DNA from 3 places in the Bradyrhizobium sp. Ses1 genome. Region 2 is predicted to be linked to each of the others. Evidence: predicted binding sites of a transcription regulator. Region 2 holds the regulator's gene; each other region holds the start of a gene.
What was found. The regulator LexA, encoded in region 2, represses DNA repair genes until DNA is damaged. The targets are predictions, from matches to a motif close to TGTTCNNNNTGTGTTCNG.
Positions count from the first base shown of each region.

Region 1: AC5ZG5_RS13925 (ATP-dependent Clp protease adaptor ClpS) is a predicted target of LexA. The motif match lies at 2,552-2,569, and genes of this name have one in related genera.
Region 3: AC5ZG5_RS07375 (helicase-related protein) is a predicted target of LexA. The motif match lies at 1,843-1,860, and genes of this name have one in related genera.

Region 1 covers NZ_JCAMOQ010000009.1:153,794-157,976, forward strand. The annotation lists gene AC5ZG5_RS13920 (Tex family protein) at 1-2,305, opposite strand, end outside; gene AC5ZG5_RS13925 (ATP-dependent Clp protease adaptor ClpS) at 2,601-4,183, shown strand, end outside.
Region 2 covers NZ_JCAMOQ010000005.1:162,991-167,173, reverse strand. The annotation lists gene AC5ZG5_RS09095 (HAD-IA family hydrolase) at 1-120, shown strand, start outside; gene AC5ZG5_RS09090 (molybdopterin molybdotransferase MoeA) at 130-1,341, shown strand; gene lexA (transcriptional repressor LexA) at 1,543-2,244, shown strand; gene AC5ZG5_RS09080 (hypothetical protein) at 2,538-2,963, shown strand; gene AC5ZG5_RS09075 (hypothetical protein) at 3,104-3,325, shown strand; gene AC5ZG5_RS09070 (ComEC/Rec2 family competence protein) at 3,335-4,183, opposite strand, start outside.
Region 3 covers NZ_JCAMOQ010000004.1:117,424-121,606, reverse strand. The annotation lists gene AC5ZG5_RS07375 (helicase-related protein) at 1-1,739, opposite strand, end outside; gene AC5ZG5_RS07370 (DUF3108 domain-containing protein) at 2,168-2,947, opposite strand; gene rpmB (50S ribosomal protein L28) at 3,386-3,691, shown strand; gene AC5ZG5_RS07360 (DUF262 domain-containing protein) at 3,932-4,183, shown strand, end outside.

The DNA.
Region 1 (4,183 bases), on a different contig from region 2:
CGTTCTTCTCGCTGGCGCGGCGGAAGGCGTCGGCGAAGGCGTTGCCGGGTTGTTCTTGCTTGCGCGGGGCGGAGGACGTCATCGGCCCGCGAACACGGTCGCTCGACGAGCCCTTCGAATCCTTCTTGCCGGTCTCATCATCGAGCCGCAGCGTCAGCGCGATGCGCTTGCGGGCGACTTCGACGTCGAGCACCTTCACCTTGACGATGTCGCCGGGTTTGACGACCTCGCGTGGATCCTTGATGAAGGTCCTGGACATCGCCGAGATGTGCACCAGACCGTCCTGATGCACGCCGATATCGACGAAGGCGCCGAAGGCGGCGACATTGGTGACGGTGCCCTCGAGGATCATGCCGACTCTGAGGTCCTTGATCTCCTCGACGCCTTCCTTGAACACCGCGGCCTTGAACGCCGGACGGGGATCGCGGCCGGGCTTTTCCAGTTCGCGCAGGATGTCGGTGACCGTCGGCAGACCAAAGGTCTCGTCCACGAACGACTGCGGCTTCAACTGGCGCATGATCTCGCTGTTGCCGATCAGCGCCTTGATATCGCTCTTGGTCGCCGTGAGAATCCGGCGCACCACCGGATAGGCCTCGGGGTGCACGCCCGAGGCATCGAGCGGATCCTCGCCGTCGTTGATGCGCAGGAAGCCCGCGCATTGCTCGAAGGCCTTCGGCCCCAGCCGCGGCACCTCCTTCAGCGCCTTGCGCGACTTGAACGGGCCGTTCGAGTCGCGGTGCTGCACGATGCTTTGCGCCAAGCCGGGCCCGATGCCCGACACCCGCGACAGCAGCGGCACGGAGGCGGTGTTGACGTCGACGCCGACGGCATTCACGCAGTCTTCCACGACGGCGTCGAGCGAGCGTGCGAGCTTGCTCTCGCCGAGATCGTGCTGATACTGGCCGACGCCGATCGCCTTGGGATCGATCTTCACGAGTTCGGCGAGCGGATCCTGCAGGCGCCGCGCGATCGACACCGCGCCGCGCAGGGTGACGTCGAGCCCGGGCAGTTCCTCGGACGCATAGGCCGAAGCCGAATAGACGGAAGCGCCGGCCTCGGAGACGACGATCTTCGTCATCTTCAAGTCCGGCAGCCGCTTCACCAGTTCGGTCGCGAGCTTGTCGGTCTCGCGCGAGGCCGTGCCGTTACCGATCGCAATCAGGTTGACGCGATGCTGAATCGCGAGCTTGCCCAGGGTCGCGAGCGCCTCGTCCCATTGCCGCTGCGGCTCATGCGGATAGACCGCTGTCGTCGCCAGCACCTTGCCGGTCGCATCGACGACGGCGACCTTGACGCCGGTGCGATAGCCGGGATCGAGCCCCATGGTCACGCGCGCACCGGCGGGCGCCGCCAGCAGGAGGTCGCGCAGGTTGGAGGCGAACACGCGCACGCCTTCGGTCTCCGCCGCGGTCCACAGCCGCATGCGCAGGTCGATGTTGAGATGCACCTGGATCTTGGTGCGCCAGGCCCAACGCACGGTTTCGATCAGCCATTTGTCGCCGGGACGGCCGAGATCGGAAATGGCGAAACGCTTCATGATCTTCAGTTCATAGGCGCTGGGCACGCCGGCCACCGGCGGCTCCGCCTCCGGCTGCATCTGCAGATCGAGAATCTCCTCCTTCTCGCCGCGGAACAGCGCCAGGATGCGGTGCGACGGCAGCTTGTGCAGCGGCTCGCTGAAGTCGAAATAGTCCTTGAACTTTTCGCCCTCGGTCTTCTTGCCCTTGCGCACGGTCGAGACCATGAGCGCGTTCGCCCACACCTCCTCGCGCAGCGCGCCGATCAGATCGGCATCCTCGTCGAAGCGCTCGACTAGGATCGCGCGCGCGCCTTCCAGCGCCGCGGCCACGTCGGCCACACCCTTGTCGGCATCGACAAAGGCTGCCGCCTGCGCTTTCGGATCATGCTGCGGCTGCGTCATCAACAGCTCGGACAACGGTTCGAGCCCGGCCTCCTTGGCGATCTCGGCCTTGGTGCGACGCTTCGGCTTGTAGGGAAGATAGATATCCTCGAGACGCGCCTTGTTGTCGGCAGCCATGATCCGCGCTTCGAGCGCGGCGTCGAGCTTGCCCTGCTCGCGGATCGAATTGAGGATCGCGGTGCGGCGCTCCTCGAGTTCGCGCAGATAGGTCAGCCGTTCTTCCAGCGTGCGCAATTGCGCGTCATCGAGCGCGCCGGTCAATTCCTTGCGATAGCGGGCAATGAACGGCACCGTGGCGCCGCCGTCGAGCAGCGTGACGGCCGCCTCGACCTGCTGCTCGCGCACGCCAAGCTCCTGCGCAATCTGCTGATGAATCTTTGCCACGCAATTCCCTCTGCACCACTTCGAAGCAACCGAACCGCCGGTCGCAAGGCGCCGCTTATGGACCATGCCCGCCGATTTGATCAAGCGGCAGAGAGAGGCAGTTCACAAGCGCGGCCGCGCGAAACGGCGAATCGGTATCGCGGTCTGTGCGCCGTCAATCTGCCGAAGATGTGTCGAATGGCTCTCCAGCGAAGCGCTCCCAACATTTTCCAGTTTGGCCTGCTTGACGAACGGCAGGTTTCATGATGTTCTTTTTTTGTTCTTTCGATCTTAAATTGTGCGCAAGAGGTATTTCATGGACGACGGGTATACCGGCGCCGAATCGTTTCAATTTGTCTTCCACAACGATAACGAGACGCCTCGAGAGTTCGTCAGAGAGCTTTTGCGCGCCGTGTTCGGCAAGTCGGAGCGGGAGGCCATCCTGTTCGCGGCCGAGATCGACCAGCAGGGCAACGCCACCTGTGGCCCCTATCCGTCCCGGGTCGCGGCAGCGCTATGGAAAACAGCGCAACAGCGCATCAACGCAGCCGGGCATGGTCTTCAGATTACCAGCGAAGCGGTAAGGACCAGCCGTCCCTGCGATCTGTGCGGCGCGCCGCCGCCGGTGCAGGAGGTGCAACTCGACGACAAGATTGCCTGCCTCTGCAGCGACTGCCTGCTCGCGGCAAGGGATGCATCCGAAAAATTGCAGGGCGAAGAATTCAGATACACATACGTCGCGATCGATTGGCATTTTGCGGGCATTCCACGCAACCAGCTCGTGACGCGGGCGCGCGGCTTTCCGGGTCACATGCGTGCGGACGTTCAGGTCGCGCTGGATCGACTGCTCTCCTCACCGATCCACTTCTTCGGCGTTCACGAAGAATATCGCTACGAGACGCTGACTTTTGCGGGATTGATGAACGACGGGCGCAATGCGCCGGTGATCGCTCCGCCGCAATATTATGAAGTCGATGTCGGTGAGCCGGCGGCGGTGAAATGTCTTAACAACGGATTGTGGCTGTGCCGCGCCGGCGAGCTTCGCTACGCGGTGCTGCTGTCCATTTATCGCGAATCCCGCAACGAGGACGCGATCCGAATCGAGATCGCAGTGCCGACCGGCGCGGCCGGCGACACCTTCGTTCAGCGCTGTTTTTCGGAACTCGAGCAAGCGGTGCAGACAGCACGCTCCTATCGCGGCAAGATTCTTTCGCTCGACAGCGGGGCCGAGTATCGCGGACGTTCAAGGGGCGTAACTGTGCACCGGTTGCCGCCGGTCGATCGCGAGGCCGTTATCCTGCACGAACCGACCCTGAGACTGCTTGAGCGCAACGTCCTGAACTTTGTCGGCAGCCGCGACGCGTTGCGCCGGCTTGGCCAGTCGACGCGCAAGGGCATCCTGCTTTATGGACCGCCGGGCACCGGGAAGACTCACACCATCCGCTACCTCGCCACCAACCTGCCGGGACATACGACACTGATCATCACCGCCGAACAGATCGGGCTGCTCGAAGCCTACATGAATCTGGCGCGGCTGCTGCAGCCGACGATGGTCGTGATCGAGGACGTCGACCTGATCGCCACCGACCGCGAGCTGATGGGCCCGTGCGAGGAATCGCTGCTCAACAAGCTGCTCAACGAGATGGATGGGTTGAAGGAGGATGCCGACATCCTGTTCGTGCTCACCACCAACCGACCCGAGGAGCTCGAAAGCGCGCTGGCCGGCCGGCCCGGCCGCATCGACCAGGCGATCGAGGTGCCGCTGCCGGATGCGATCGGGCGCGGCAAGCTCGTGCGGCTCTATGGCAAGAACCTGCCGCTTGAGGAGACCACCGTCGATGAAGCGGTGCGGCGCACGGACGGCGTCAGCGCCGCCTTCATCAAGGAGCTGATGCGGCG
Region 2 (4,183 bases):
ATCGTGTTCTTCGACGATTCCGCCGAGAACATTCGCGGCGCACGGGCGATAGGTCTCACGGCCATTCACGTCACATCGCCGGATGATGTGACGAACGCGCTTGTCGCGCTCGGAATTTAGGAGTTGCCCGTGGCACTGATGCCGGTCGCCGATGCGCTTGCCGCGGTCCTCGCCGGCGCGGAACCATTGCCGGAAGAGATGGTCGCGCTCGATGCCGCCTATCACCGCACGCTTGCCCGTGACGTCGCGGCAAAACGTACTCAGCCGCCACTCGCGATGTCGGCGATGGATGGCTATGCGGTGCGATCCGCCGACGCCGCCGACTTGAGCGCGCGGCTGAAGGTGATCGGCGAAGTCGCCGCGGGCCGGCCGTTCGGTCGGGAACTTGGTCCGCGGGAAGCGGCACGGATCTTCACCGGAGGCGTCATTCCCGCCGGCGCCGATGCGGTCGTGATCCAGGAGGACGCCCAGGTCGATGGCGATCACATCACCATCACCGAGGCCGCTGTCGCCGGGCGGCATATCCGGCCCGCCGGCGTCGATTTCCGCGAGGGTGACGTGCTGCTCAGGCGCGGAAGCCGGCTGACCGACCGCGCGCTGTCGCTGGCGGCGTCGATGAACTATCCGGAACTCCCCGTGCGGCGCCGACCCAAGGTCGCCGTGCTCGCGACCGGCGACGAACTCGTGATGCCGGGCACCTCTCCGGGTCCAGGCCAGATCGTCTATTCCAACGGCTATGCGCTGCGGGCGATGGCGCGTGCGGAAGGCGCTGAAGCGATCGATCTGGGGGTCGCCGCCGACACGGTTGCCGCCACCACTGACGGCATCCGCCGCGCGCATGCCGCGGGCGCCGACATCCTCATCACCACCGGCGGCGCCTCGGTCGGCGACCATGACCTCGTGAAGCCGTCGCTTGAGGCCGAGGGCGTGACCATGGCGTTCTGGAAGATCGCGATGCGGCCGGGCAAGCCGATGATGCATGGCCGGCTCGGCGCGATGCGAGTGATCGGCCTGCCCGGCAATCCGGTGTCGTCCTATGTCTGCGCCTATCTGTTCCTGGTGCCGTTGATTCGGGCCCTGCTCGGCCGCTCGGCGATTCATCACGTGACGGAAAGCGCCCTGCTCGGCCGCGATCTCGCCGCCAACGATCAGCGCGAAGATTATCTTCGTGCGCTACTCGAAGAGCGCGACGACGGCACGCTGATCGCAACGCCGGTCACCAAGCAAGACAGTTCGCTGCTTGGGAATCTCACTGCGGCGCAGGCACTTGTGATCCGTCCGCCATTCGCGCCAGCCGCAGCAAAAGGCGCGCCTTGCGACATCCTCCGATTGCCCGAATGACGCTGCGACCAGCATCTGCCGGAGCATCTCTGGTCGCGTTCACCAGAAATTAAGTGGTTGCGGAACACATATCGAACATATAGTGTCCGTTCATGATTTGTTTCGAAACTCGCTGTCTACGAATGGGAGTGCGTGACTCCCGAGATCAGCTCTTCTCAAGTCTCGGATCGAACGACGCTACCAACCGGGGGAATGCTCGCGATGCTTACGCGCAAACAGTATGAACTTCTGCGTTTCATCAACGAACGGCTGAAAGAGGCCGGCGTGCCTCCTTCCTTCGACGAGATGAAGGACGCGCTCGACCTGCGCTCGAAGTCCGGCATCCACCGCCTGATCACGGCGCTGGAGGAACGGGGCTTCATCCGCCGCCTGCCGAACCGCGCCCGCGCGATCGAGGTGATCAAACTGCCTGAGCTCTCCGCTGCCGGCAACGGCCGCCGCGGCTTCACGCCGAGCGTCATCGAGGGCACGCTCGGCAAGCGCACGACCAGCGCGGCCGTGGCCGAAGACGATGGCAACCGTCCCGTCGCCGTTCCCGTGATGGGCCGGATCGCGGCGGGTACGCCGATCGAGGCGCTGCAGACCCGCAGCCACACCATCAGCGTGCCGCCCGACATGCTCGGCTCCGGCGAGCATTATGCGCTCGAGGTGCGCGGCGATTCCATGGTCGAGGCCGGCATCCTCGACGGCGACATGGCGCTGATCCAGCGTAACGACACCGCCAACACCGGCGACATCGTGGTGGCGCTGATCGATGAGGAGGAAGCGACGCTGAAGCGCTTCCGTCGCCGCGGCGCGTCAATCGCGCTTGAGCCTGCCAATGCGGCCTACGAAGTCCGCATCCTGCCGCCGAACCGGGTGCGGATCCAGGGCAAGCTGATCGGGCTTTATCGCAAGTACTGAGCCGACGAGGACGCAGCAGCTCGTCTGGTACTTTGGTGGGTGATCTGCCCTCAAGGACACTGACAAGAACGATTTAGAGTGATTAGAATAAGAGCCCCGGTAAGTTCGCCGGGGCACTCTCGGTGCAAGGAGATGTGCGGCAGCGCCTCCTATCGTGTTTGTGAACGGCTAGAGGGCGCGGGCCGTACAAATGCCAAGAACGGAGCAGAGGCTTATAAGTTATCGTCCACTCTGATAGAGGCCTGCGCCTCTTCCCAGGCACGGGTCGGCTATCTCGAATGAGGAGCAATCCGATGTGTGACTATAGCCTGCATGCCGTGGCGACGCGTCCCGCCCAAGTTGGAGAGACGCTTATCACCACCACCTTCCGCGGCACTTCGACCCGCGGCTTCGCTTCGGAAAGCGATCCGACGGTCGCAGTCTGCATGCTTCCCGGGACCGAACTCGCGTTCGCCGATAACGTCCGCTACGACAATCGCTGGATCTGGACCAAGACGACCGGCTTCCGTGTCGGCAAGTTCAACCAGATCGATGCGCATATTCGGGATCGTCATCACGACGCGATCGAATTCCCCGATGGCAGCCATGTGCTGGTGACCCAGCTCTGCGAAGGGCAGCGAGCGACCGTGCTGCAATTGCCAGTGACGCATCATGTTGCAGAGCCGGCACCGAAGGCGGTCGACCAGCGCCCCGCGCCGAACCCGCTGTTCATCGGCTGAGAGCTTCGGGCAGCGTGCGCCGCCGGTCTCGGCCGGCGGGACGTTGCCGCGGGTGAAAAGCAAAGTATTTCGAGCGGCCCCGGAGGCCATCCGGGGGCGCATGCGATTTTTTGTTGAACTATTCGCAAGGGGCATGATCGGTGGTCACCAAGATCACATGGCAAAAAGCCGGACGGGTGGCCCAGCCCGGCCGATACATGTTCAGGTTCGGCTGGCTCACCGTCGCAGCGGAAGATCTCGCGATCTGGGAGCGATTTCCGGATGCGAGTTTCACGCTCGTGCAAGTGCCGTCGCATTCGGGCGGTCCGGACGAATTTCGGCTCGGCGCCTTCGAGCTGCCGGCCAACGCCGGTGGAGATTGACGGGAGCGCTCAGTCTTCCGGCTGCAGGTCGGACTCGGACGGGGTCGCATCGATGGCGCGCGGCGCGGGTGCCCCTTGGATCCGGATCGTGGTCTCGGGTTCGCCTTCGCCTGACACCGCAGGCGACCACGGCCGGTCGAGGCCGGCAGGCTTGACCGCATCGATGACGAAGCCGTTCCGGTTCCGCCGCAGCGCCAGCCCGCCCTGCCGCCGCAGGCGCTCGGCATCGATGACCGCCGCCGCACAGCCTTGTGGCACCGGCCGTGCGGTCACGATCAGCACCGCCCGTTCGCAATCGTCCGCGAGCGCCTCGGATCGCTGCGTGAGCGCAACGAACGCGCCGCCCGCGGCCGGGGTCACGCAGCCGCCCTCATCGCATGAGACGCCCTCCGTGAGCGACGGGTCGCTTGCAGTGCGAGCATCGGCATCCGCGGCAAGCCACTCCTTGGCGAGAAACGCGTCCTTCGCGGTGCGCATCAGGTGCAACCGCCCGTCACCGCCGCGAACGGCGACATTGCGGCCGTCGCCGGAAATCAGGATGTCGGGTTGCGGCGCCCTCACCGCCCAGACCACCGCAATGAGAAGCACCGCCGCGCCGGCGAAGCGCAGCGGCGTGCGCAACAGCCCGAGCAGGATGACGCCCAGGCTCGCGGCGATCAGCGGGCCGATCCCGAACGCACTGACGTGGCCGACTGCGCCCGGCAGCGCGGCGACCCATTGCGCAACCACGATCATCCAGTCGATGCCGCTGCCCATGATCGCCCAGAACACGCCGTCGAAACCGAACGGCATCGCCAGCAAGCCGAGGAGCCCGGCCGGCATCACCAGCGCCGACACCACCGGCATCGCCGCCAGATT
Region 3 (4,183 bases), on a different contig from region 2:
GCGAGTTTGGCCACCGCATCGCCGGTCCAGCGGATAGTACCGTCGGAGGTTAGCACGAAGGTTTCGTCCGGCGCGGCGCTCAGTTTCTCGGCCCGCGTATCGATCTCGCGCGCCAGCACCTGCTGGGCTGCGGCCTGCAGCGCCTTGGCATCTGAGCCCGCTTCCGCCGCGTCAGGCGCAAAAGTGAATCCGTCGAGCCGGCCGATCACATGCCCCTCGACGATGACTTCGCCGGTCTTGCCGATTTCAGTATTCAAAACAGAGTTCTCCCGCAGGCGGCGCATCAATACACTGGTACGCCGATCAACGAAACGCTCCGTGAGCCGTTCATGCAGCGCATCGGACAATTTATTTTCGAGCTCGCGCGTGATCCCCTGCCAATGTTCGGGATCGGACAGCCAGTCCGGCCGGTTCGCCACAAAGGTCCAGGTGCGCACCTGAGCGATCCGGCCCGACAGCGTGTCGATATCGCCGTCGACGCGGTCGGCCTGATCGACCTGGGCAGCAAACCATGCATCGGGAATACGCCCCTTTTGTATCAGGAAGCCGTAAACCGTGGTCACAAGCTCGGCATGGGCCGCGGGCGATAGCTTTCGGTAATCGGGTATCTGGCAAGTGTCCCATAGCCGCTCGACGGCGACAGCGCCATGCGCCATGTCGCGCACCTCGGCATCGCGCGCGGCGTGGTCGAGCACGCGCATGTCTTCCGCGATCGGCGCCCTCGTCAGCACTTCATGCGACGGCGGCAGCGACAACGAGACCTGCAAGCTGCCGAGCGAGGAGAAATCCAGCTTCGAGTTGCGCCATTGCAGCATTTTCACGCTGTCAAACGTGTGGTTCTGCAGCGCGTTCACCAGTTCCGGCTCGAACGGCGCGCAGCGCCCTGTGGTGCCGAAGGTACCATTGCGCGTCGCGCGGCCGGCTCTGCCTGCGATCTGCGCAAACTCGGCCGGTGTCAGGCGGCGGAACTGATAGCCATCATATTTGCGGTCGGAGGCGAAGGCGACGTGATCGACGTCGAGGTTCAGCCCCATGCCGACGGCGTCGGTGGCGACGAGATAATCCACGTCGCCGTTCTGGAACATCGCCACTTGCGCATTGCGTGTGCGCGGCGAGAGCGAGCCGAGCACGACCGCTGCGCCGCCATGCTGGCGGCGGATCAATTCGGCGATCGCATAGACCTCGTCCGCCGAGAACGCGACGATCGCGGTGCGCCGCGGCTGCCGCGTGATCTTGCGGTCGCCGGCGAATTCGAGCGTCGAGAGCCTGGGCCTTGTGATGATGGAGGCGCCGGGCAACAGCCGCTCGATGATGGGACGCATCGTCGCAGCCCCGAGCAGCAGCGTCTCGTCGCGCCCGCGCCGATTGAGGATACGGTCGGTGAAGACATGCCCGCGCTCGAGATCGGCCGCGATCTGGATCTCGTCGACGGCAAGGAACGAGACATCGAGATCGCGCGGCATCGCCTCGACGGTCGAGACCCAGAAGCGCGGCGACTTCGGCTTGATCTTCTCCTCGCCGGTGATCAGCGCGACGCTCTCAGGCCCAGCGCGATCGGCGATCTTGTTGTAGACCTCACGCGCCAAGAGCCGCAGCGGCAGCCCGATCAGCCCGGACGAATGCCCAAGCATGCGCTCGATGGCCAGATGCGTCTTGCCGGTATTGGTCGGCCCGAGCACGGCCGTGACGCCGGCGCCGGGCGCGCGCTCATGGGCGAAGGGAGGAGAGGAAAGAGCCATGATTTCGAGGTGCTTTTCTTGATGCTTTTCTTGGAGATGAAAGAAAGCGCGACTAGGAAAATTGTCTCAGATTGCTACACGGCGGATGCCGCCGCTTAAGCTTCGGAACGAGTTGAGAACGAATCGCGGCCGAATCGCTGACTCCACCTGTGTTCTCCTCCGTTCACCGCAACATCTCGTGTCGGCATTTCAGTTCCAGCACCAAATCGGGTTTAGCAGCGATCACGATGACAGCGAAATTGTTAAAGCCGGAGTCGAATCAGAAGCGGCAAAGAGTCAACAGGATTCGACGATCTGCCCGGCTCGTCATGCCCGGGCTTGACCCGGGCATCCATCGAGAGAAGGGCTCTTCGTAAGATGGATTGCCGGGTCAAGCCCGGCAATGACGAGCGGAGCACTCGGTCCATCTCCTTGCGACCAGCCCCGCCCTACTGCGTCTTCGCCACCCGCGGTGGCATGGCAGACGTCACGAACGACGTCGCCTCCAGCATGGCGAGCCCGAACGGCGTCGGGATCTTGACGCGGAACGGGATCAGGATGCGCGTGCCCGCGATCGGCACGAAGGTGATCTCCATGTTGCGCGCCTCGGCGAGGTACTTGATCACCGGACGGTCGGGGATATAGCCCGCGATCGGCGTGAAATAGATCGCGCAGACCAGCGCCGGGCCCTGATAGCCCTTCTCCGCCTTGACCATCTCCACGCGCTTGAAATCGAGCTTCAAATCGTAGCGCAGCCGGCCGTCGAATATGCCCGCGCTCGTACGGCAGCTATCCGGGCTCATCAGCTCGCCCGTGCCCGGCACCCGGAGCAGCGAGCCGGTCATCGGATCGAACACGTTCTTCTTGTGGCCCTCGGTGACCGGGATGCGGTTCGGATCGACCGGCGGTTCCGGCTCGATCACAGTTTCCTTGATGCTGCCGCCACTGAGCGCCATCCGAATGATCTCGGATTTCTTGTAGCTGTTGTAGTTGACGGTATAGCCCGCCGCCACCAGCGCGCCATTGACCACGCGCCCCTGGGATCCGCCCACCCCGCCGGCGCCAGCAAATGCCTTGAGCAGCCCGGAGGTGCCGCCCTGCGCGATCGCGGAAAAGGTGTCGTCGCCGATCTCGATGGTCCAGCTTCCCTTGCCGACGGCAATACCGGCCAGCGAGGCCTCATACTGCGCATCCAGCCGGCCCTGCGCGAGCGCGCCCTCCGGCAACATCAGGAACAGCGCGCCGGCGCACAACAGCCAGGATTCCCTCACTGAGGGCAGAAAACTGCTGAAAATGCTCACAAACTTAACGATCCTGTCGTCGGCGCCGAAAGATCATCTAGGGAGAAATGACCGGCAAGCAACGCGGGCGAATACGGAACCACTTACGGGTGTGAATACGCCCTTTATATGGTTTGTTAAACGGCTGAACGGCCTTGTGAACGTGCAGGTTTTGCGTGCCATAGGGTTTTACCGTTCGCGCGAAGAAAACGCCCCGAATCGAGGATTTCGGAACCAGGGAAAGCGGCTCCAAACCCGATAAAACCTTGACGCTTTGCAGCTCACCCCCTATACGTCCGCGGTTCCTGGAAAATGGACGTAGGTTTAGACCCCCGCCGCGCGCGGCGCGCGCTGTTGGTTTAGCGGGGATGGAAGAGGATTTGAACAATGTCGCGGCGCTGTGAACTGACGGCCAAGGGCCCGCAAGTGGGCCACAAGGTGAGCCACTCGAACATCAAGACCAAGCGGCGCTTCCTGCCGAACCTCTGCAATATTACCTTCCAGTCGGAATCGCTCGGCCGCAACATCCGCCTGCGCGTCTCCTCGAACGCGGTGAAGAGCGTCGACCACAACGGCGGCCTCGATGCGTTCCTCTTGAAGGCGAGCGCCGCAAACCTCTCGCCCCGCGCGCTGGACCTGAAGCGCCAGATCGAGAAGAAGCGGACAGCGGCTGCGGAGCAGAAGGCGAGCTGAGGCTCGCTGTATCAGAGTAGCGATTTGAGAATTTGAGCGGCCGGGTCGAAAGACCCGGCCGTTTTTGTTATGAAGGAACCCAACATTGCTCTTGGACCCCAAATAATCGGTAGGTGTATTTGGAAGTGGCCCTTGAAGCATTGCGCGCGCGAAGTGCTAACTCAACACTCCACCTAGTCCGCTCGGCTGCTTCCTGAGCGACGGCCTCCAAATCCTCCTCCGCTAATTACGGTGAACTGCATGTCGATCAGTGAGACCGCCAAAGACGAAACTCTCGAAGAGGCTGTCTCGGCCGCACTCGGCATTGAGGAGGAGAAGCTTGACCAAGGCTGGGTCATCGATAAGCCGTTTGACCCAGATAAGATCAAAGTCACAACCGAGAAGAAGACGATCGATTTGCTCGTTCGACGGATTGATCACAAGGAGATCGATCTAGCACCTGAGTTTCAAAGGCGAGCAAGAGTTTGGCACCCAAGAAGAAAAAGCCAACTT